2 regions of the Sodalis sp. RH24 genome follow, and region 2 is predicted to be linked to the other one. Evidence: predicted binding sites of a transcription regulator. Region 2 holds the regulator's gene; the other holds the start of a gene.
What was found. The regulator PhoB, encoded in region 2, activates phosphate uptake and scavenging genes when phosphate is short. The targets are predictions, from matches to a motif close to CTGTCATAAAACTGNCNNAT.

Region 1: a site for PhoB is predicted at 7,311-7,330, ahead of pstS (phosphate ABC transporter substrate-binding protein PstS). Genes of this name have one in related genera too.

The regions. Positions count from the first base shown of each region.
Region 1 is NZ_CP178729.1:3,556,328-3,568,302, reverse strand. It holds gene ACL2XG_RS16185 (PTS galactitol transporter subunit IIC) at 1-1,326, opposite strand, end outside; gene ACL2XG_RS16180 (PTS sugar transporter subunit IIB) at 1,331-1,612, opposite strand; gene yieH (6-phosphogluconate phosphatase) at 1,950-2,633, shown strand; gene phoU (phosphate signaling complex protein PhoU) at 2,647-3,411, opposite strand; gene pstB (phosphate ABC transporter ATP-binding protein PstB) at 3,426-4,202, opposite strand; gene pstA (phosphate ABC transporter permease PstA) at 4,247-5,140, opposite strand; gene pstC (phosphate ABC transporter permease PstC) at 5,140-6,099, opposite strand; gene pstS (phosphate ABC transporter substrate-binding protein PstS) at 6,162-7,202, opposite strand; gene ACL2XG_RS16145 (anaerobic sulfatase maturase) at 7,359-8,591, opposite strand; gene ACL2XG_RS16140 (Crp/Fnr family transcriptional regulator) at 8,652-9,269, opposite strand; gene ACL2XG_RS16135 (sulfatase-like hydrolase/transferase) at 9,244-10,758, opposite strand; gene ACL2XG_RS16130 (solute:sodium symporter family transporter) at 10,755-11,975, opposite strand, start outside.
Region 2 is NZ_CP178729.1:2,212,388-2,224,362, forward strand. It holds gene brnQ (branched-chain amino acid transport system II carrier protein) at 1-133, opposite strand, end outside; gene ACL2XG_RS10195 (cobalamin-independent methionine synthase II family protein) at 565-1,668, opposite strand; gene ACL2XG_RS10200 (PstS family phosphate ABC transporter substrate-binding protein) at 1,919-2,857, opposite strand; gene phoR (phosphate regulon sensor histidine kinase PhoR) at 2,854-4,191, opposite strand; gene phoB (phosphate response regulator transcription factor PhoB) at 4,216-4,905, opposite strand; gene sbcD (exonuclease subunit SbcD) at 5,117-6,430, shown strand; gene ACL2XG_RS10220 (AAA family ATPase) at 6,427-10,101, shown strand; gene ACL2XG_RS10225 (SDR family oxidoreductase) at 10,061-11,143, opposite strand; gene ACL2XG_RS10230 (LysR family transcriptional regulator) at 11,255-11,975, shown strand, end outside.

The sequences.
Region 1 (11,975 bases), 1.3 Mb from region 2:
GTCCTCACGGAGGATTTTTTTGCGGTTCCATAGCGCCAGCAGCAGCGCCAAGAGGATCAGCACGCCGACGCCGATGGCCTTGAAATAGAACCCCTGGATAATGACCCAGGGCAGCATTGCGCCGGCATAATCAACGCTGCTGATACTGGTTGCGCCATGGGGTAACGAGAACCCGGTGCTGACGGCGGTACTGGTCACCAGCGGCGCCAGGCTGGTGCCGATTAACAGCGCCAGGCTCAGGGTAAGCAGGCCGGTGAGCAGGGTGCGGAACATATCGCCCCGGCATACGGCGGTCACCAGCACAAAGGCAAACGGCAGGCCCGTCAGCGAGGCGAACGGCAGAAACTGATTACCGGGGATAATCGCCGCCAGCACCAGCATAATCGGGATCATCAGCATCGACACCGACAGGGTAACCGGATGGCCGACGCTGACGGCGGAATCCAGCCCGATGGAAATTTTGCCGAACGAACCGGCCCGGGACTGCGCAATTTCCTGGATACGCTCGCTGATGGGATAGACCCCTTCCATCAACATCTTGGCCATGCGGGGGATAATGGTCATCACCGCGGCCATGGTGATGGCGGTTTGCAGGATGGCCTTCACATCAACCCCGGCGATAACGGCCAGGATGGCGCCGATAATCGCGCCCAGGCAGGCGGGATCGCCTAATATCGATAAGCGCTTTTGAATCACATCGGTATCGATTTTAATATCGCGCACGCCGGGGATACGATCGACTATCGCGTTAACCAGCCAGGCGGCGGGCACAAACGACGCGGAAAAACCATGCGGCACCGAGATACCCGGCAAATTGAGGTATTTTTCCACATCGGCGGTGGTGCGATCGGCTATCACCATGGTGACGATACAGTTCAGCCCGGCGGCCAGCACCCCCAGCCAGAGGTTACCGGTGATAATGGCCACCAGCGAGCCGGTAAACGCGTGATGCCACAGGTTCCAGATATCCACGTTCAGGATACGGGTGGTCTTGGTATAGAGCATCAGGACATTGATGGCGACGCACACCGGGATCACCAGCGCGCCGACCCGGGTACCCATGGCCACGGCGGCGGCGGCGGGCCATCCCATGTCCAATACCGTCAGGTTCAGGCCGAACCGCTCGACAATGGCATGGCTGACGGGCGTTAACGAATCAATCATCAGGTTAACGGTAATGCTTAATCCGATAAAACCGATCCCCACCATCAGCCCGGCTTTAATCGATTTGGCGATGGATAAACGCAGCAGCAATCCCAGCAGAATGAAGATCAGGGGCATCATGACCGAGGCCCCCATGCTCACGATATAATCGATAACAAACATGGTATTAACCCTCGGCGAGAATCAATTCTTTAACGCTGCTGAATACTTTGTCGGTCCCCATGCCGGTCAACAGGGGCAAAGCGTTAATGACCGGTACGGACACTTTCACCGGCGAGGTGGAAACGATAAAGTCCACATCGTCGCGGGTGGCGGCTTCCGCCACGGTACCCTGTGATATGCGCACCTTATCCAGCAAGTTTTCCCCCTGCAGGTAAGCTTCCAGTTTTTTCAGCGCCACGGTGCTGGTGGCAACGCCGGCGCCGCAGCAAATCATCATATGTTTCATAGTCAGTTCCCAGTCGAAGAAGTGGGATGATTAAAACATGTTAATGAATCGCTAAATGTGATCGATGTGTAATTTTACACACTGAGATGACAATATATTTTTAACTACACTATTATCCTTATATATGTTGTTGATATATAATTGTTTATATTATAAAAAACATTATGGCCGTGTGTTCCACTGTGTAACACCCACCAGCCGGGTTAAGCGGGTATCCACCGCTGCCCGCGGCCGGGGCCAAAAAACAGGCGCGGCAACGGGTTAAGCGATCGCTTGTCCGCCCTGATCGGGTAAAGTAAGAGCGGATATTCCCGGCAACGGTATAAGGACAGGGTTAATGACGGACAAAACATGCGTATTATTTGATTGTGACGGCACGCTGGTGGACAGCGAGATCTTGTGTTGCGAGGCCTATGTGCTCCTGTTCGCCCAATACGGCATTGCGCTGACGCTTACCGATGCCATCAGGGATTTCAAAGGCGTAAAACTCAATGACATCTTCGATCGTATGAGGGAACAGCACGGCCTGCGCCAGCGGGCGGATATCCTGGAAGCCGAGTACCGCGCGCATGTAGCCCGGCTGTTTGATGAGCGGCTGGTTGCCATCGAGGGCGTGCGCGAGCTTTTGCAGCGGATCGTCGTACCGATGGCGGTGGTGTCCAACGGTCCGGTCAGTAAAATGGAGCACTCGCTTGGCCTGACGTCGCTGCTGCCGTTTTTTGCGCAACGTCTGTTCAGCGGTTACGATGTGCAGCGCTGGAAGCCCGACCCGGCGGTGATCCATCATGCCGCCGCCCAGCTGGGGGTACCGGTGGCGCAATGCATTTTAGTCGAGGATTCGGTGTCCGGCGTCCAGGCGGGCATCGCCGCCGGCATGCCGGTATTTTACTATTGCGCCGATGCGCATAATCCGCCGATTGACCACCCGCTGGTCACCCGCTTTGATGATATGGGTCAGCTGCCGGCGTTATGGCGCGCGCGGGGATGGGCGTTGACCGGCGCACCGGAAGTATTGGTATGATCGGCCAGGATTATTATTCCTTCGGCGGACTGGCCTCGCCGCCGGCATCCGCGGCCTTATCTTTACCCGTGCCCGTCAGCAGCGTTTCCAGCGCGTCGCCGCCCACATGGCGGAAGTCCTGTCCCTTAACAAAATAGAAAATATATTCGCAGATATTCTGGCAGCGATCGCCGATACGCTCGATGGAGCGGGCGCAAAACAGCGCCGTCAGCACGCTGGGAATAGTGCGGGGATCTTCCATCATATAGGTCATCAGCTGACGGACGATACCCTCGTATTCCTGGTCGACTTTTTTATCCTCGCGATAAATCCGGATCGCCTCATCCAAATCCATGCGCGCAAAGGCGTCCAGCACGTCATGAAGCATCTGCACCGTATGGCGTCCAAGCGACTCCAGGCTGACCAGCATCTGCAAATGCTGCTGGGAGTATTTTTCCAGCGCGGTACGGCAGATTTTATCCGCGCCGTCGCCGATACGCTCCAGTTCGGATATGGTTTTGATGATCGATATCACCAGGCGTAAATCGCTGGCGGTAGGCTGGCGCTTGGCAATAATACGCACACAGGCCTCATCAATGGCCACCTCCATCGCATTCACCTTGACGTCCCCGGCGATGACCCGTTTGGCCAATTCTTCATCCTGGCTGTGCATCGCGCTGATGGCGTCGGTAAGCTGTTGCTCCACCAGGCCGCCCATCGCCATCACCTGGGTGCGTATGTGTTCCAGTTCGGCGTTAAACTGGCCGGAAATATGCTTATTGAGATTCAGGTTTTCCATGATATATCCCGTTATTAACCATAGCGGCCAGTAATATAATCTTCGGTTTGTTTGTTCTTCGGTGCGGTGAAAATGCTATCCGTATCGTTGAATTCAATTAACTCGCCGAGATACATAAATGCCGTGTGATCGGAGCAACGCGCCGCCTGCTGCATATTATGCGTCACTATCACCACGGTATAATCCGCTTTCAATTCTGAAATCAGCTCTTCGATACGTCCGGTCGAGATCGGATCCAGGGCTGAACAGGGCTCATCGAGCAACAGCACATCGGGGCGAATGGCAATGCCGCGCGCGATACATAAACGCTGCTGCTGGCCGCCGGACAGGCTATAACCGCTCTGGTGCAATTTGTCCTTGGTTTCGTTCCACAGCGCCGCTTTGGTCAGCGACCACTGCACGCGCTCCTCCATCTCGCTGCGCGACAGTTTCTCAAACAGGCGCACGCCGAACGCGATATTGTCATAAATAGACATCGGAAAGGGGGTCGGCTTCTGGAACACCATGCCGACCCGGGCGCGCAGCAGGGAAACATCGCGCTTATCGGTGAGGATATTGTCCCCGTCCAGCAGGATCTCCCCTTCGGCGCGCTGCTCCGGATAAAGCTGGTACATTTTATTAAAGCAACGCAACAGCGTGGATTTACCGCAGCCGGACGGGCCGATAAAAGCCGTCACCTGGTTACGGGCAATGTCCAGGCTGATATTTTTCAGCGCATGAAATTTACCGTAATAAAAATTCAGATCGCGAACCTGTACTTTGCTGTCGTTGGCGTTGTTGATCCCGCTCATGCAACACTCTCTCTTTCGATCAAAGACGCGTCGGCGCCTGACGCTTAATAGGTTTTTTTGGCGAAAATAATCCGCGCGATAATGTTCAGCAACAGCACGCACAGGGTAATCAGCAGCACGCCGGCCCAGGCCAGCTGTTGCCATTCGGCAAACGGGCTCATGGCGAATTTGAAAATCGTCACCGGCAGGTTGGCGATGGGCTGCATGAGATCGGTACTCCAGAACTGGTTGGAGAGCGAGGTAAACAGCAGCGGCGCCGTTTCGCCGGCAATGCGCGCCACCGCCAGCAATACGCCGGTGATGATGCCGGAAACCGAGGCCTTAAGCGTGATGGCGGAAATCATTTTCCATTTCGGCGTACCCAACGCATAGGCAGCCTCACGCAGCGTATCGGGCACCAGCCGCATCATGTTTTCCGTGGTACGGATAACAATCGGCACCTGCAGCAGCGCCAGGGCGATCACCCCGGCCCAGCCGGAGAAATGCTCCATTTTCGCCACCACCAGCGTATAGACAAACAAACCGATAACGATGGACGGCGCGGACAGCAGGATATCGTTAATAAAACGGATCACTTCCGCCAGCGCGGACTTACGCCCGTATTCCGCCAGGTAAATCCCCGCCATGATGCCCAGGGGCGTGCCGAAAACAGTGGCCCAGAGAATCAGCAATCCGCTGCCGGCCAGGGCATTGGCCAGCCCTCCGCCGGCGGTATTGGGCGGCGGCGTCATTTCGGTAAACAACGCCAGCGACATACCGTCAAAACCCCGGCTTACCGTGGTCAGCAAGATCCAGCATAACCAGAACAGGCCGAAGGCCATGGTGATCATGGATAATAACAGCGCCAGACGGTTCTTCTGCCGCCGCCAGGACTGCATTTTACGCCGCGCTTCCATTTGTGGCGCGGTATGGGTCATTTGGTGCTCGACGGTCGCCATTATTTGACCCCCTCGTTTTTCGCCAGGCGCATTATCATGAATTTGGAGCAGGCCAGCACGATAAAGGTAATCACAAACAGGATTAACCCCAGCTCCATCAGCGCGGCGGTATGCAGACCCGCCTGGGCTTCGGCGAACTCATTGGCCAGCGCCGAGGTAATGCTGTTGCCCGGGCTAAACAGGGAAATGCTGTCCAGCTGGTTGGTATTGCCGATGATAAAGGTCACCGCCATGGTTTCGCCCAGCGCCCGTCCCAGGCCCAGCATCACGCCGCCGATCACGCCGTTTTTGGTGAAGGGCAGCACGATACGCCAGATCACTTCCCAGGTGGTGCAGCCGATACCGTAGGCCGACTCCTTCATCAACACCGGCGTTTGCTCAAACACATCGCGCATCACGGCGGCAATATACGGGATGATCATGATAGCCAGGATAATACCGGCGGCCAGGATGCCGATACCAAACGCCGGCCCCGAAAACAGGACGCCGATAAAAGGGATGGTCGACATCACATCGCCCAGGGGCTGTTGAAAATACTGGGCGAACAGGGGAGCAAAAACAAACAACCCCCACATGCCGTAGACAATGCTTGGGATGGCCGCCAACAGCTCAATGGCGACGCCAAGGGGACGCTTCAACCAGTTGGGGGCAAGCTCGGTAAGGAACAGGGCGATGCCGAAGCTGACCGGAACGGCAATCAGCAACGCGATAAAAGAGGTCACCAGGGTGCCGTAGATAGGAACCAGCGCGCCGAATTTTTCACCGGGCGGATCCCACTCCTTGGTCCACAGGAACGCGAAGCCGAACTTTTCCATGCTCGGCCACGAAGCGACAATCAGCGAAACGATAATTCCGCCCAACATCAATAAGGTAATCAATGCGGCCAACCTGACCAACGTACCGAATATCAGGTCGCCTTGTTTACCGGGGGCATGCCGTGCCGGCGTATTGTCAGCCATAGAGTACTCTTTTTGTTGGTTCGTAATCCCTTCCCGTAAGGGAAGGGACGAAACACAAGGACTTAGTAGAGCGCTTTACCGTTACTGTCTTTGATATTGGCCTTCCAGGCGGCGCGGATCTGTTCGACCACGTCCTTTGGCAAGGTGGCGTAGTCAAGGGCGTTAGCCTGGTCGGCACCCTTGTTGTAGGCCCAATCGAAGAATTTCAGGGTTTCGCGGCCCTGCTCAGGCTTGGTTTGGGTAGTATGCAACATAATAAACGTGGTGGAGGTGATCGGCCAGGCATTGTTGCCCTTCTGGTTAGTCAGATCCTGGGCAAAAGATTGCTGCCAGTTGACGCCTTTCGCCGCCGCGCTGAAGTTATCCTGCGTCGGCATTACCGGCTTGCCGTCGGCGGAAATCAGCTTGGTGTAGGCCAGGTTGTTCTGCTTAGCGTAGGCGTACTCCACATAACCGATGGAACCCGGCAAACGCTGGACAAAGGCGGCGATGCCGTCATTGCCCTTGCCGCCCAGTCCGACCGGCCAGTTAACCGTGGAACCGGCGCCGATTTTTTCTTTCCAGGTCGCATTCACCTTGGACAGATAGCTGGTGAAGACAAACGACGTGCCGGAACCATCGGCGCGGCGTACCACGGCGATATTCTGATCAGGCAGCTTCAGGCCCGGGTTCAGCTTGGTGATGGCCGGGTCGTTCCATTTTTTGATGTTGCCCAGGTAAATTTCACCCAGGGTATGGCCGTCCAGGGTCAGTTCGCCGCTTTTGATTCCCGGTACGTTGATGGCCAGCACCACGCCGCCAATCACGGTCGGAAATTGGAATAAACCTTCTTTCTTCAGGTCGCCATCGCTTAAAGGAGCATCGGACGCGCCGAAATCAACGGTATTGGCGATAATCTGTTTAATGCCGCCGGAAGAACCGATGCCCTGGTAGTTAACCTTTACGCCGGTTTCTTTTTGATAGGTATCAGCCCATTTAGCATAAACCGGGGCGGGGAATGTGCCGCCGGCACCTGTCAGGTTGGCGGCAGCGAACGAAGAAATACTCGCCAGGGCGAACGTAGCTGCTACAACACTGGCAACGGTGGTATGCATCAGTCTCATAATCCCTCCTGTGGGATATTTAAAATCGGCCCATGGCCGTTTTCTTCAATTATTATAATTGCTGCAGGAGGGAAAATAGGACAATTAGGTTACAGATACATGTCGGTAATATGACATTTTTATGACAACGGGATGGGTACCTATTTTAATGGCATATTAGCCTTTTTTTTCAATCCCCGCCTCCGCAATCCGATCAATATCGCGCATAATGCCGGCGGCCGGCCGATGGCGCGCCAGTTCGCCGGCCATATACGCCATATAGGGCGCGATATGGGAAAAAATAGCTTTATAGCCGGCGCAAAGATGATTATGCCACTGGCCCCCGATGCGGTGAATACGGTGCTTAGGACAGCCGCCGTGACAGGCAAACCGATAGTCGCATGACAAACACGGCGTCGCCACATTGGCTTTTAGCTGGCCGAACTGGCGCTGTTTTTTCCCACCGGCCATGGCGGCCAGGTTCCCTGTCATCAGGTTGCCCAGTCTATGCTCAGGGTAGACGAAATGATCGCAGCTATAGATATCGCCGTTCTGCTCGACGATCAGGCCCTGGCCGCAGGTGGGCTGCATCACGCACAGGCTTGGCATCACGCCGCACCAGGCGGCCAGCGCATTATCGAATAGCTGCACAAACACCCTGCCGACATCATGCCGTACCCAGTAGTCAAACAGGGTATTGATAAACGTGCCGTAGGCTTCGCCGCTCACCGACCATGGCGTCAGCGTTTTATCCGCCGTCGACCGGGGATAAATCAAGTCCCCCCGCGCGGCTCCGGACAACCTTTGTTCCACGGCCGGGATAAATTGCACATACTGCGCGCCCAGCTCTTGCGTGATAAAAAGATATATTTCCAGCGGCGCCTGGGCGGTTTTATCGTTCACCACGCTCAATACATTGTAATCTATATGATATTCCTTAAATATCCGGATGGCGTTGATCACGCTGTCAAATACCGGCCGGCCGCTGGCGGTATGGCGATAATGATTATGCAGCCTGGCGGTGCCGTCCACGGAAATACCCAGCAGGAAATGATTATCGGCAAGAAAACGGCCCCATTGATCGTTTATCAATACGCCGTTGGTTTGCATGCTGTTGGTAATCCTTTTTCCCCGGGCGTAACGCTGCTGATAGCGCAGCGCGGCGGCATAAAAGTCAATTCCGGCCAGGGTCGGCTCGCCGCCCTGCCAGGCAAACATGACCTCGTCGCCAGCGCTGGCGTCAATATACTGCTTAATAAATTCCCTGAGCACATCGTCGGCCATATGCTTCGACGCCGATGCTCCGGCGGGTAACAGGGTATTTTTTTTGTCCACATAAAAACAATAATCGCAGTGAATATTGCATTGATAACTGGTGGGTTTCGCCATCAGGGAAAACGGGCGTTTCATAACCGCGACTCCAAACAATATTGCGCGTCAAATACCATGCCGCACCGGCAGCGGCGGCAGTTAACCGGTAAATTCATCCGGCAACAGTCCCTGTAGCTTGAGCTCACTGCCATGGCGGATAGCGGTTTCCGTTTCGCAACCCGCGTATTCGGCAATTTCACGCCAGGTCCATTCATAGCCCGGCCATTGCCGGTATAAATAGTGAATGCCCAGTAATACCCGTTGCTGGGATTTATCGTAGGCCATGCTGGCCAGCCTTTTTTCCGCCTCGCCCAGATCACGCGCCAGCCGCATGAACAAATAGACATTCAGGCGCGGATAGCGGCATAAAAACCGCTGCGGCTGATAGGGGGTAATGCGCGTTACCGTAGCGGTGCGCTGCACGCGCGAGGAACAGTGGTAAAACGTATTACCGAACAGGCTGCGGTAGCCGAAAAAATCACCGGGGCCGAACAGGCGGATCAGGCACACCTTACCGTTCTCCAGCATATGGTACAGCCCCACCAACCCACTGTGCAGGTAATAAAAAGAGAGGGCCTCATCCTCCTGGGGATAAATGCGCGTTTGCTTCGGCAACTGATCCAGCCGGGTAAACATGGCGTGTTCGCTGCCGGACAATTCTGCGAATACGGCGCGGCCCTCGTCCCCATCCTCAGAATTTTTGTCTTTTTTCCTCAATTTTTACTCCCTTGGTCGGCAGGCCGGTATCGTAATCCCTGACCACCGGCGAGACGTAATCATCCGGTTTAGGACGAAACGCGCCCAGCCATTGCTCATGCCTGTCGGGCCGCCACGGGCGCATGGCCCAGCGATAGCTGCGAAACGGATCGCGAATACTATCCATATAGTCTAATAAGCTATCATGCAATGCATTACGCCGTTCCGCATAGTCGTCCCGGCCAATCAGGTTTATCAGTTCCTCGGGATCGTTGCGCCGGTCATAGAGTTCATCATCGTCAAACAGATTAATCACCAGTTTTAAATCATTGGTGACCCAGGCGCGCATCGGGATAAAACCGCCGAAGCTGTCATGTTCTATTTCATAACGGTTAAATTCCACCATGACCGACCGCTCCCGTTCCCGCTCCGCCGACGACAGCATAGGCAGCAGGCTTTCGCCGTGCAGCGACGGCGGCACCGGGATACCGGCAATCGATAATAACGTCGGCAACAGGTCGATATGGCTCACCGGTGTATCAATCTCCCGCGCCGGCAGGCCGGGCCCGTGGATGATAAAGGGAATGCGGCAGATGTCGTCATAGCCTGCCGAGCCTTTGCTGATAAGTTGATGCGCTCCCATCATTTCACCGTGATCGGAGGTATACACTATCCAGGTATTTTCCCATTCGTCGGGGGTAAGGTGGTTCAGCACGCGTCCTATCTGGTCGTCGACAAAATCATTGCAGGCAAAATAAATCGGATGATGATAGGTGGCGCCATCCGTTACCGGCGACGGCATCGCCCTGGCCCACAAACGCTGGTGCATCGGTTTATCGCTGAGATCATCGGTTCCTTTTGCGCCCAGCGGGTAATGGAAATCGGCAAAACGGTCGAGATAACGCGGCGGGCAGGTAAAGGGATGATGCGGCTCATCGTAAGAAAGCACCAGCAGGAACGGTTTCTCGCGCCGCAGGCGCTGCTTATCGATAAAATGTATCGCGCGCTGGCTGATGCGATAGCCCCAGGTAAATTCATCATCAATCTGATGTTGTTCAAGTTCTTCCTTTGAATTCAGCTCGTTGCGCCATAAGCTGATTTTTTCTTCCGGCAGGTCATGCAGGTAATTAGCGCCATCGTACCAATATTCCGCCGCCCATTCCGGCGGACAGATGCCGGTGCCGAAATAGTCGTGGCCATCAAGATGCCATTTACCGATATAGGCGGTTTGCCAGCCGGCATCCTGAAAATAGTTGCCCAGGGTGCGCATATTCTTACCCGGCGCCAGATTATTGGTCCAGGGACCGCTTTGGTTGGAATACAGGCCGGTGAACAGGCCCGCGCGCGCCGGGGTGCACAGCGGCGCGGTGGTAAATGCCGAATTGAATTTGGCCCCGCGCCCGGCCAGCGCATCGATATGCTCGGTATGCAGGGGAAGGCCGGTATAGCACCCGACCATATTGGTGGCCTGCGTATCGGTCATGATAAAAATAATATTAGGTTGCATCAGGCGATTTCCTCCCTGGTTTTGGTTTTTCTCAAACCGGCGAATATCAGCCAGCCGGAAATGGCGACAACGGTTATGCCCGCGATCCAGCATAACCAGAGGCTGTGCCAGCCGCCGAAGCGGGCGAGAAAGGCATAAATAAATATCATCGCCGCAATAACGCCGACGGAGGCGATTTTTACCGACCGCCACGGCGACATATCCACCGCCAGGGAATCATGGAAGACAAACGGGGTGGCGCGCGGCGCAAGTTTACCGATAACCAGCATCACCAACGCGTTCAGGCAAAACGTTATCGCCAGCACATACAGGAAATGAATAGGGAAATGGAAAACGTAATTGATCAGGATATAGCTGACGATACCTAACAGCAGCGCCAGCTTGGCCGCCATGGCCGGGATACGCGGGAAAAAGAACCCCATGATGATAATGGTGACCAGGGGAACGTTGTACACCCCGTTAAGCTGCTTCATCCAGCTGTATAATCCTTCGGGGGCATTGGCAATGCCGGGGGCCACCACCACCGACACCAGCGCCAGGATCAGGGCGAAATAACGCCCCACCAACACCTGTTTCTTGGACGTGGCGTCAGGATTGATAATACGGCTGTAGATACCCATGCTGAATAAGGTGCTGGCGCTGTTTAAAAACCCGTTGAACACGCTGATAATGGCGCCGAACAGCACGGCGCCGAAAAAACCGACCAGGGGCGCGGGCAGGATCTGGTTGACCAGCACCGGGTAGGCCATATCCGCCTTGGGCAGCCCTTGATACAGGTGATAGGCGATAACGCCGGGCAGGACCAGGATTATCGGGTCGAGCATTTTCAGCAGCGCCGTCAGCAGCGCGCCTTTTTGCCCTTCGGCCAGGTTCTTGGCGGCCAGGGTACGCTGGACGATGCCCTGGTTGGTACACCAGTAAAAGGTATTCACCAGCACCAGGCCGGTCAAGGCGGCGCCGATGGGCACCGGGTCATGGGCGCCACCGATGGAGTTGAGGCGCTCGGCATGATCCGCCGTCAGTGTATTCAGGCCGGCGATAACACTGCCGCCGCCAAGCGCCATCAGCCCGAAAAACGGCACCATCAGCCCGCCAATCACCAGGCCGATGCCATTGACGACATCGGCGACGGCAATCGCGCGCAGTCCGCCGATAACCGCGTACAGGGTGCCTATCACGCCAAGGGCTATCACCATGACTATCGTCGCGCTGCCCTGGCT
Region 2 (11,975 bases):
CGGCCCACCAGACATAAGGGCCCGACTGCAATCCCACCATCGGCGGGAAAATGATATTGCCCGCGCCGACAAACAAGGCGAAGGTCATAAAACCCAGGGCGAGGATATCTCTGATGCTTAAACGCTGGCTCATGGAATAATGTAATGCCTGTCTGGATGCGAAAAATAAGTAAAACCTATGACGACTCATGCCGGTTATGACATCACCAACAGCAGCGGGATATCTCGCGGGCCATGGCGTAATGGCCTGTTTGCCGGGACCGGAGCGCTAAAAGGGTGCAAAACGGCGTGAAGCATGCAATAACCGGCGCAATTTAAACGTTTAAAGCGCGGTAAGGCAATAGTTGAAGATAAAAGCAGAATGATAAGCCAAAAAAATACCCTAAAAGCAGTGAATACTTTCATAGCCTGGGTAATTTCTGCTACAAGATAGTTGAAGGGACGCGCTTTTAACTATAACAGAACGGCATGGATACCGGTGGCACCCCCGGGCCGCCCCTTAACCCGCGGCGACCATGCCCGCCCGCGGTATTTTGCCGCGGGCGGGATAGCCGGGCGCTGGCGTTACCAGGCGCGGCCCGCAACATCCAGCACCAGCCGCAGTTTGTCCCATTGCTGGGCTTCGGTCAGGCTATTGCCTTCTTCCGTCGAGGCGAAGCCGCACTGCGGGCTCAGGCACAGCTGGTCCAGGCTGATATAACGGGTGGCCTCGCGCAAGCGCGCCAGCACCGCCTCAGGATCTTCCAATTCACCGGTTTTGGAGGTGATAAGGCCCAGCACCGCCTGCTGGCGGCCGGGTTTGATAAACCGCAGCGGTTCAAAACCGCCGGCGCGCTCGGTGTCATATTCCAGGAAAAAGGCGTCGACCTTGACCTCGCCGAACAGGATAGGCGCCACCGGCTCATAACCGCCCTCGGAAATCCAGGTGGAGCGGAAATTGCCGCGGCAAACATGCAGGCTGACCACCAGATCGTCCGGTTTGCCCGCCAGCGCTTGATTGATCACATCCGCATAAATGCGCGCCAATTGCCGCGGATCCTCGCCGCGCTCGCGGATCTGGCGCTGCTGGTCCGTCGAGCACAGATAGGCCCACACGGTATCGTCAAGCTGCAGGTAACGGCAGCCGGCATCGTAAAAGGCGCGGATAGCGTCATGCCAGGCCTGGGCAAGATCGGCGAAATACGCCGCCAGATCAGGGTAGACGCCGGCGTCGATGGCGCCGCGCCCGCCGCGAAAATGCATCACGCTCGGGCTGGGTATGGTCATTTTAGCCACCGCATCGCCGGCCACGCTGCGCAGATAGCGGAAATCCGCCAGCATCGGATGCTGGCGGAACGCCACCTTGCCGGTGACCTTAATGCTGCGCGCCTTGGTCTGCACCCCGGAAAACTGGATACCCTGGTCGACGTCGTAGCCTTCCACCCCGTCCAGCCCCTCAAAAAAATCGAAATGCCACCAGGCGCGGCGAAACTCGCCGTCGGTGACCACCTGCAGCCCCAGACCGCGCTGCAGTTCCACCACCCGGCGGATCTCGGTATCCTCGACGGCACGCAGCTGCGCGGGAGTAATGGCCCCTTGCTGCAACTGCTTGCGGGCCTGCTTAATCGCCTCGGGGCGTAATAAGCTGCCCACCACATCAGCGCGAAAGGGAGGCGTATTTCTTTGCATGTTTGAACTCCGGCGTTATTTTGCCGGCCTGGACAAGGCCCGCAAGATAATAAGATTTAGTGAATAGTTCAGGATGTAAACATTCCCGGTGGGCAATAGTTTCCGTCGGTGACATATAGACATCCGGACGTCTATAATGCCCGCATCCATACTAGCACGCGGCGGCGCATCGCCATGGCGAAGAAAATTCACCCGTGTTGAACATTATTCATGATCACCCGCGGGCGACGGCCCACCCTGCCGACACACCTCATTGCAGCCCGATATCCCGGCGCGCCTGTAGCCTTATGGGTTCAGGCAAGGGCTGGTAGCCGCCCTGGCGGGCGAGGCTTTGGCCCTGGGGCGACAAAATACGGTCCATAAAGGCGGCGGTGACCGGCGCCAATGGGGTATCAGGGGGCTTATTCAGATAAATATAGAGATAGCGCACCAGCGGATAGTCGCCGTTAAGCAAGGCCGACTCGTCCGGCGTCACCTGGCGGCCGGCCTCGTCGGTTAACGGCAGGATCCGCACGCCGGCGGTATGAAACCCCATGCCGGCGTAACCAATGGCGTTGCGCGACGCGCTTACCGCCTGCGCCACCGAAGCCGACCCGGGCAGTTCATTGACCGATGCCAGCAGGTCACCGCCGCACAGCACGCGCTGGCGGAAAAAGCCATAGGTACCGGAGGCGGAATTGCGGCCATAGCGCAGCAGGGCCATATCGGCCCACCGCCCGGTTAGGCCGAGCTCCCCCCAGCGGGTGACGGCAGGGGCGTCGCCGCAGCTGCGGGTGATGGAAAAAATGGCGTCCAACTGGCGCAGGCGCAACCTGGGCAGGGGGTTATCCTGGTTGACTATAATCACCAGCGCATCCAAGGCCACCGGCACCGCCAGGGGCGGGTAGCCGTAATGGCGCTGGAACGCGGCGATTTCAGTCGCGTTCATCATGCGGCTCATCGGCCCGATTTGCGCCGTTCCCGCGGCCAGCGCCGTCGCCGCCGTCGCCGATCCGCCCGCCTGGATCTGCACGCCGACATCCGGATAGTCATGTCTGAAATCCGCCGCCCACAGGGCCATCATATTCGCCAGCGTATCGGAACCGCTGCTGGTGAGGCTACCCGACAGCACCGACAGCGGCCGCGCCGCCGCCGGCAGGGTCAACAGCAGGCAGAGCAGCCAGCCCAGGGTTTTTACAGCTTTTATCATCGGGATTTGACACGTGAAGGAGAAGTGGGGTTATTTTCGGCCAGGACGGGGAGGACAATCAACCGGTTGGGCAAGGTAAAAAAGAAGCGGGTACCCGCGCCCGGCTCGCTGATAACATCAAGATGGGCGTCATGATTGCCGAGCGCGTGCTTAACGATGGCAAGCCCAAGGCCGCTGCCGCCGGTCTGGCGCGAACGGGCTTTGTCAACCCGGTAAAAACGCTCGGTCAGGCGCGGTAAATGCTCCGGGGCGATGCCCGGCCCGTTATCGCTGACCTGAAACTGCGCGCCCTCAGCGGTACGCTGCCAGCACACCTCGATGCGGGTGCCCGGCGGCGTATGGATGACCGCATTGTATATCAGGTTCGACATCGCGCTGCGCAGCTGATCCTCATTGCCGCGCACCAGCAACTGTTCATTAACCCGGAACACGATCTCATGCCGTTCCTGGCTGAGCGCCCCGGCGCTTTGCTGCAGGCGCTTGAGAATGGCCGGAATATCGACGCGTTCATTGACCTCGCCCTGCGGCGCGGCCTCGATACGGGATAACACCAGCAACTGCTTGACCAGACGCTCCATGCGCTGCGTCTGATCCTGCATGGTGTGGATGGCCTTGGCGCGCATGGCTTCATCCATATCCTGGTCGTTCATCATTTCCAGATATCCCTGCAACACCGTCAGCGGCGTACGCAGTTCATGGCTGGCATTGGCGAAAAAGTTGCGCCTGGCGCCTTCCAGCTGGCGCATCTGGGTCACGTCGCGGGCCACCATTAACAGCTGGTCGTCGGTATAGGGCATCACGCGGAATTCAACGTAACGTTGCTTATTGAGCAGCAGGGTCAAGGGGCGCTCGAACGACTGGCCCTGGATATAGCTGTTGAATTCAGGATAGCGCAGCAGGTTAAGGATATGCTGGCCGTTGTCTTCCGGCCAGCGAAACCCGAGCAGCTGCTGCGCCAGGCCGTTGCACCAGAAAATATGGCCGTCGTCGGTCAACATCACCAGCGCATCAGGCAAGGTTTCCGCGCCGCTGCGAAAGCGTTTGAACAATGTCGCCAGTTCACGCCGCCGCCGCCGGTGGCGCAACTGCATCTGATGCAGGCCATAGAACAGCGGTTCCCAGCTTCCCCGCCCTTCCGGCGGCGTATGCCGGAGATCGACCCATAACCAGCGGGACAGCCGCAGTTGGTAATAATAGTTGCGCACCAGCGCGGCCAGCAGCGCCGCCACCAACAGCCAGGCCAGGTGGCCGACAAAAAGCGACAACAGCAGGGCCGGCAGGCAAAACAGCCCCAGTTCCAGCAAAATCTTACGCCAGGATAAACGTTCCAGCACCGGCAGAGCTCCCCTTATACCGCGCTAATAGCGCGCGGAAAAACGATAGCCGGTGCCGCGGACCGTCTGCACCATCCGATCGTGACCGCCGGTTTCCAGCGCTTTGCGCAGGCGGCGAATATGCACATCAACCGTCCGGTCCTCAACATACACATTAGTGCCCCAGACATGATTTAACAACTGTTCCCGGCTATATACCCGCTCGGGATGGGTCATGAAAAAGTGCAGCAGTTTAAATTCGGTCGGTCCCATCTCCAGGGCCAGTTCGTTGGAGGTTACCCGGTGCGACGACGGATCCAGGCTTAGGCCCTGCAGTTCAATCTTATCTTCCACCGCCATCGGCGAAATACGGCGCATCACCGCCTTGATCCTGGCCAGCAGCTCCTTGGGCGAGAACGGTTTGGTGATATAATCATCGGCGCCCACTTCCAGCCCCCGCACCCGGTCTTCCTCCTCGCCGCGCGCGGTCAGCATCATGACCGGAATATCGCGGGTCAATACCTCGCGTTTCATATGTTTGATAAATTGTATTCCCGAACCGCCTGGCAACATCCAGTCGAGCAATACCAGATCCGGATAAGGCTCCGCCATACGGCTGACCGCCGTGCCGTAGTCTTCGGCTTCGATGGGCTGGAAGCCATTCTGTTCAAGTACGAAGCACACCATTTCACGAATCGGCGCTTCGTCTTCCACGACTAATATGCGTTTTGCCATTTTTTCCTGCCATTAATCTCTGCGGTTAACGTGCCCGGGCATTATGCGTCACTTTTATGACAGATTTATTAAAATCAGCCCATCGTGCCAGAAGCATAGCGGATGGCGGTTTTTTTTCGTCCCGGGTTGCCAAATTAACAGCTTTACGTCGGCATCGCCCGGGGTAAGGTTTATACTCTCGCCCTGACTTTTGCACTCTGGCTGGAGCGTCATGCGGATCATTCACACTTCTGACTGGCACCTGGGTCAGTCGTTTTTCACCAAAAACCGCGCCCGGGAGCATCGCGCCTTCCTGCAATGGCTGGTGGCGCAGGTGGCAGAGCGGGATATCGACGCGGTGATCGTGGCCGGCGATATCTTTGATACCGGCACCCCGCCCAGCTATGCCCGCGAACTGTTCAACCGTTTCGTGGTGGCGTTGCAGCCGACCGGTTGCCAGCTGATCATACTGGCGGGCAATCATGACGCGGTGGCGACATTGAACGAATCCCGGGCGCTGCTGGCCTGCATGCATACCCGGGTTATCGCCGGCGGCGGGTTCGGCGCCCGGGACGATGACGACAACGCCGACGGCGACCGCGAAGACAGCGGCGGGCAACCGGTTTTTGTACTTAACGATCGTAGTGGAAAGCCGGGGGCGATACTGTGCGCCATCCCCTTTTTACGCCCGCGGGATGTGCTGACCAGCCGCGCCGGAGAATCGGGGGATGATAAACAGCGGGCGCTGATGGACGCCATCGCCGCACATTACCAGGCGCTATATGACCGGGCGCTGGCCCTGCGCGCCCGGTTGCCCGGCCGGCTGCCGATTATCGCCACCGGACACCTGACCACGGTGGGCGCCGCCACCACCGATTCGGTACGCGATATTTATATCGGCAGCCTGGACGCGTTTCCCGCCCAGCTGTTTCCTCCGGCGGATTATATCGCCCTCGGCCATATCCACCGCCCGCAGTGCGTGGGCGGACAGCAGCATATCCGCTATTGCGGTTCGCCCATCGCCTTGAGTTTTGATGAGACCGGGCAGCCCAAGCAGATCAATATAGTCAGTTTCGACGCCGGGGGCGTGGCGGACATTTCCCCGGTTTTGATCCCGGAGACCCAGGCCCTGCGCCTGATAAAAGGCGACCTGGCGGACATCGAGGCGCAGTTGCGCTCGTTTAGCGATTACCCGGGGCCCACGCCCGTCTGGCTGGATATCGAGGTGGTGACAGACGCCTGGCTGAATGATATCCAGCAGCGTATCCAGCAGTTGGCGGCCGATTTGCCGGTGGAAATCGTGCTGTTGCGCCGTAACCGCGAGCAGCGGCTGTCGGCACTGGCGCGCCGGCAACGGGAAACGCTGGTCGAACTGAGCGCCGGGGACGTGTTTGAGCGGCGCCTGGCGCTGATCCCCTCCCCCGCGCCGGAGAACCTGGACGCCATACGCTTGCTCTATCGCCAGGTAACGGCGGACGTACAGCAAGGCGCCGCGGCGGAAAACCCGCCGGCGCCGGATGCCGCAACCAAAGGAGACGCCCGGTGAAAATCCTGACGCTGCGGCTGAAAAACATCAATGCGCTCAGGGGCGAGTGGAAAATTGATTTTACTGCCGACCCCTTCGACCGCGCCAGCCTGTTTGCCATTACCGGTCCCACCGGCGCCGGCAAGACCACTATTCTTGACGCCATCTGCCTGGCGCTGTATCACCGCACGCCCCGCCTGGACGCGTTGCCCGGCCAGGAATTGATGACCCGGCTGACCGCCGAATCGCTGGCGGAAGTCGAGTTTTCGGTCAAGGGCGTGGGCTATCGCGCCTTCTGGAGCCAGCGCCGGGCGAAAAACAGCCCGCAGGGCAAACTGCAAAACGCCAGGGTCGAACTGGCGCGTTTGGCCGACGGCGCCATCCTGGCGGATAAAATCAGCGATAAGCTGCGCCTGACCACCGAACTGACCGGCCTGGATTTCGCGCGTTTTACCAAATCGGTGCTGCTGGCGCAGGGGGATTTCGCCGCATTTTTAAACGCCGATGCGAAAAATCGCGCCGAACTGCTGGAGGAACTGACCGGCACCGATATCTACGGCCGCATTTCCGCTGAAATTTTCGAACGCCATAAAACGGTGCGCGGGGAACTGGAGGCACTGCGTACGCGCGCCGCCGCCATCGAACTATTGAGCGAACCCCAACTGCGGGAACTTGACGCCGAGCTGGATAGCCTGCGCCTGGAGCAGGCCCGGCTGAACGCCGAACAATCGCAGTCGCAACAGCATCACGCCTGGCTGGAGCGGCAGCGCCAGTTGACCGGCGCCCTGGCGCAGGCACAGGCCCAGCGCCAGGCCGCGCAGGCGGCGGCGCAGGAAGCACAGGCGCCGCTGGCGCGACTGGCGCGCGGCGAACCGGCGGAATCCCTGCGCCCCCTGCTCGACGATCGGCAGCGCAGCGCCGTGGACCTGGAACGGGCTGAGCAGGAGCTCGCCCGCGCGTGCGCGCTGGAGCTGCAAAGTCAGCAGGCGCTACAACCGCTGCGGGAGCAGGCGGATACCGCCCGGCGGCGCTGGGAGCAGCACGCCCGGCATCAGTTGGCGCAACAGCAGTTGATAAACGACCATCTCGTGCCGCTGGACCAGAAAATCGCCGGGCTGGAACAACAGGCCGCGCAACAGGAGGAACAGCGGTTAGCCCAAACGGAACAGCAGCGGAAACGACAGGCGCTGCAGGCGCTGAAACAACAACAACATCAGGAGGCCGGGCAACAGGCGCAGCTTGTCGCCCGCTATCTGCTTGAGCATGCCGCCTGCCGGCAATGGGGCGGGCAGCTCCCCCTCTGGCGCGAGCTGTTTGCCCGCCGCCGGCGCGAACAGCGCGACATCGACGAACTGGCCCGGCAAGACGCGCAAATCATGCGGGAACTTGAACAACTCGATATTGCGCGCCAGAAGGAACTCAGCGCGTCGCAGGCCTGCCGGCAGCGGGTAATGACCTTCACGGCGCAGTTGGCGGAACGTCAGGGCCTGCACGATGAGCAGGAATCCCGGTTCCCGTTGGCCGCGCTGCGCGCCGACTGGCAACACAGCCAGCAGCAGCGCGGCCGGCGCGCCCTGATGTCGTCCCTGCTGCCGCAAATGGAGCGTGTAAGCCGCGATCTGGCGGCCAACCGCACGCGGGAAGATCAACTGCGGCGCGACTGCGACGATATTACCGCCGCGCTGGCGGCGCTGCGGCGCGCCGAGGCGGATAAGTCCGCCCTGCTGGACGAAATGACCGCGCGCCATCGCCTGGAAATGCATATCGTCTCGCTCGGGGAACTGCGCGGAGCGTTGCGACCGGGGGATCCCTGCCCCCTATGCGGCGCCACCGAGCATCCCGGCATCGCCCTATACCAGGACCTGCAGCCGCAACACACCGATCGGCGGCGGCAGGAACTGCTGCCGGAGGTGGAGCGGCTCAAGGCCGAAGTGGTGGCGGCGTTTACCCGTCTCGAGATGCTGCAGCAGGAGCAGCGCCAGGCGACGGCGCAACAGGTACGCCTGCAAGAGGAACTGGCGTTGCTGGACGACGCCTGGCGACAGGCCGCCGCCGGGCTGGATCTGGCGCCCGGCGAACACGCCGCCGCCTGGCTGGCTGAGCAGGACGCGCATGAGCAGGCATTGGCCCGGCAGTTGGAGGCGCGTGAACAGGACAACCAGGGGCTGCAGGCGGCCCGCGACGCCCTTGCCCAGGCCGACGGCGAATGGCAACGGCTCGACGCCCGTCTGGCGCTGAATGCCCAGCAGAAGGATGCGGTGACCCAACGTCTGCGGCAAACGCAGCAGCGCCGTCAGGAACAACAGCAACGGATGGACGAACTGGCGGCGCAAAGCAGCGAGGCTCTCGCCCAACTGGGACTGACCCTGCCGGCGGATTCCGCGGTTGACGCCTGGCTGGCCGAACGCCAGGAGGAGTGGCGGCAGTGGCAGTACCAGCAAGAGCGCGAACAGACGCTGAAAAACGACCTTATCGCGCTGGAAGGCGAACTGCGCGGCCACCGGGAAGCCCAGGCCGAACTGGCGCAACAGTTGGCCGACCTCGCGCAGCGGCAGCAGACAACCGGCAACGCGCTGCGCCTGGCGCGTGAAGAACGCCGCAAACTGGCCGGCGATGACAGCGTGGCGCAGCTCAACGCCCAACTGAGCACACGGGCCGGGGAAGTGGAGCGGGACCGGCGGCAGTCCGAACTCAGTGTACAGCAGGCGCAGGAAAAGCTGCATCTGCTGGCCGGTGAAATCCGCTCGCAGCGGCGGCGGCTTGAGGAACTGACTCAACAAGCGCAGCAGGCGGCGACGGCGCTGCGGCAGGCGCTGGCAAACAGCCCGTACGCCGGGCTGGCCGAGCTGCAGGCGGCCCTGTTGCCCGGGCAGGAGCGGGACCGGCTGCGTGAGCTGCGCGAGAAAATAAAGGAAGAGCGGCAGCGCGCGGAGGTGATGTGGCAGCAGGCGGAGCTGGCGCTGCGGCAACACCATGACGATCGTCCCGCCACCCTGGACGAGGCTGCCGACTCTGCCGCCGTGGAGCGAACGTTGGCCGATATTAAGGCATTATTATGGGAGCTGGCGCGGCGGCAAGGCCAGCTACAGCAGCAACTGGCAAGCCACCGCCAGCGCCAGCGCGATCAGCAGAGCCTGATGGCGGAAATCAGCGCGGGCGAAGGCCGCTACGCCGACTGGAGCTATCTCAACGAGCTGATTGGCTCCAAAGAGGGCGACAAGTTCCGTAAGTTCGCCCAGGGTCTGACGCTTGAGCACCTGATTTATCTGGCGAACCAGCAGTTGTCCCGCCTGCACGGCCGCTATCAGCTGCAGCGCAAAACCGAGGCGGAGCTGGAGCTTGAAGTGGTGGACACCTGGCAGGCGGATGCCGTGCGCGACACCCGCACCCTTTCCGGGGGCGAAAGCTTTCTGGTGAGCCTGGCGCTGGCGCTGGCCCTGTCGGACCTGGTCAGCCACAAAACCCAGATTGATTCGCTGTTTCTCGACGAGGGCTTCGGCACGCTGGACGCCCAAACGCTGGATATTGCCCTGGATGCGCTCGATTCGCTTAACGCCACCGGCAAGATGATAGGCGTCATCAGCCATGTGGACGCCATGAAGGAACGCATCCCGGTGCAAATCAAAGTGAAAAAGATCAACGGCCTGGGCATCAGCAGGCTGGAGGCGCGTTATGCGGTGCGCCCGGAATAACGCGGCGCCGGCGGAATTCATCGAACAAGGCGTAGAACATCGCTTCGGTGTCGACAAAATCATGAAAACCGGAGCGGCGCGCCTTACTGCCGTCGGCAAACATATCGTAATCCCAGGAGAACACGAAATCGGCGAACGGCCAGCCCGACACCGCCTGATAATCCGGTGCGGATAAACGGTGCCGGCGGGTTAATTCCCGCCAGAGTTCCGTTTTATCCACCATGACTTCCTTTAGCGGCATGGGCAATGGCGGCGCCAGATCCAATTCAAAATAGCCGGCAATTTTCGGCCACAGCTCACTCCAGCGGAACAGATCGCCGTTATTGATGTTAAACGCCTGGTTGCCCGCCCGGGGCTCGGTGGCGGCCCAAAGCGTGGCCCTCGCCAGCAGCCCCGCATCGGTCATTTCCATCAGCGCGTGGTAAGCGCCCGGTTTGCCGGGAAAACGCAGCGGCAACCCCAGCGCCTTGCAGATGGAGGCATAGACGGCAATGCTCATGGCCAGGTTCATCGGATTGCCCAGGGAAAAACCGCCCACCACCCCCGGCCGGATGGCGGACCAGGTCCAGCGTTTATTGCGCTGGCGTTGCTCCAGCCAGGTTTGTTGCGCCACGTTGAATTCCGGCGGCATATGCCCCGCATCGGTTTCCCGCGCCGGTGTCTTAAACGGCCCCAGGTGCGCGCCATAGACTTTATAGCCCTGCATCAGGCTGACATGCTCCAGTTTCCCGGCAACCGGCTCGATTGCCTCAACGACGTTTTTCAGCATCATCATATTGGGAACAACCAGTCCCGCCCAGTCGGACGCCTCCTGGTAGGCGGCGTAGAAAATATGGGTAATGCCGGTCAGCGGGCGCAGCGCCCGGCCCGTCGCCTGCGCGTCCAGCAAATCCACCGCCAGGTAGCTGACGCCGGGCCGGTCGCGGCCGCCGCGGCGCGACAGGCCGATAACCTGCCACCGCCGGGATTCCAGTTCCGCGACGAGCCGGCCGCCGATAACGCCGTTGGCGCCCACCACCAGGGCAATCCGATTATTTTGCATGTGTTTTCTCCGCTGAAAAAAGACGATGCGTCACTATAATTGATAAGGAAAAAAGTGATAATAGGACCATAACCACTATCAGTTATAAGTAAAACTAATAGACGGAACACCATGGATAAACTCACCGCGATGCATACCTTCGCGCGCGTGGCCGAGCTGGGCAGCCTGTCCGCGGCAGCGCGCGATCTGGGCCTGACGCAGCCCGCCGTAAGCCAGCAGGTGGCCGCCCTGGAAAAACTGCTGGGCACATTATTGCTCTATCGCACTACCCGCTCCGTCACCCTGACGGAAAGCGGCAGCCGTTATTATCTGCAGGCCAGGCAGATCCTGGCGGCGGTAAATGAAACGGAAGAGACGCTGCGGGGGCTGAACCAGAGGCTGGAGGGTCATTTGCGCATCCATGCGCCGACGGGCCTCGGCCAGCAGTATATCGCCCGGCTGGCGCTTGATTTTCAGCAGCGCCATCCGGATATCGTTATCGAACTGCTGCTGGACGATCGGGTGGCGGATGTGATCAGCGAGGGAATTGATGTCGCGCTACGTCTCGGGGAACTGCGCACCGCCGGCACGGTGGCGCGCAGGCTCGGCACCCTGCAGCGCGTCCTGGCCGCGGCGCCCGACTATCTTGCCAGGCAGGGCGCGCCGCAAACCCTGGCGGAATTAGCCGATCGTCCTTACATTCGCTACAGCGGCCGTGGCGACGGCGCCGGACTCACCCTGCTGGGCCCCAGGGGCGCGGAGATGTTGACCGTCCGGCCGGTGTTCCTGGCCAATAATACCTTTACGCTTATCCAGGCCATAGAAGCGGGACTCGGGATAGGCGGCGTCCAGT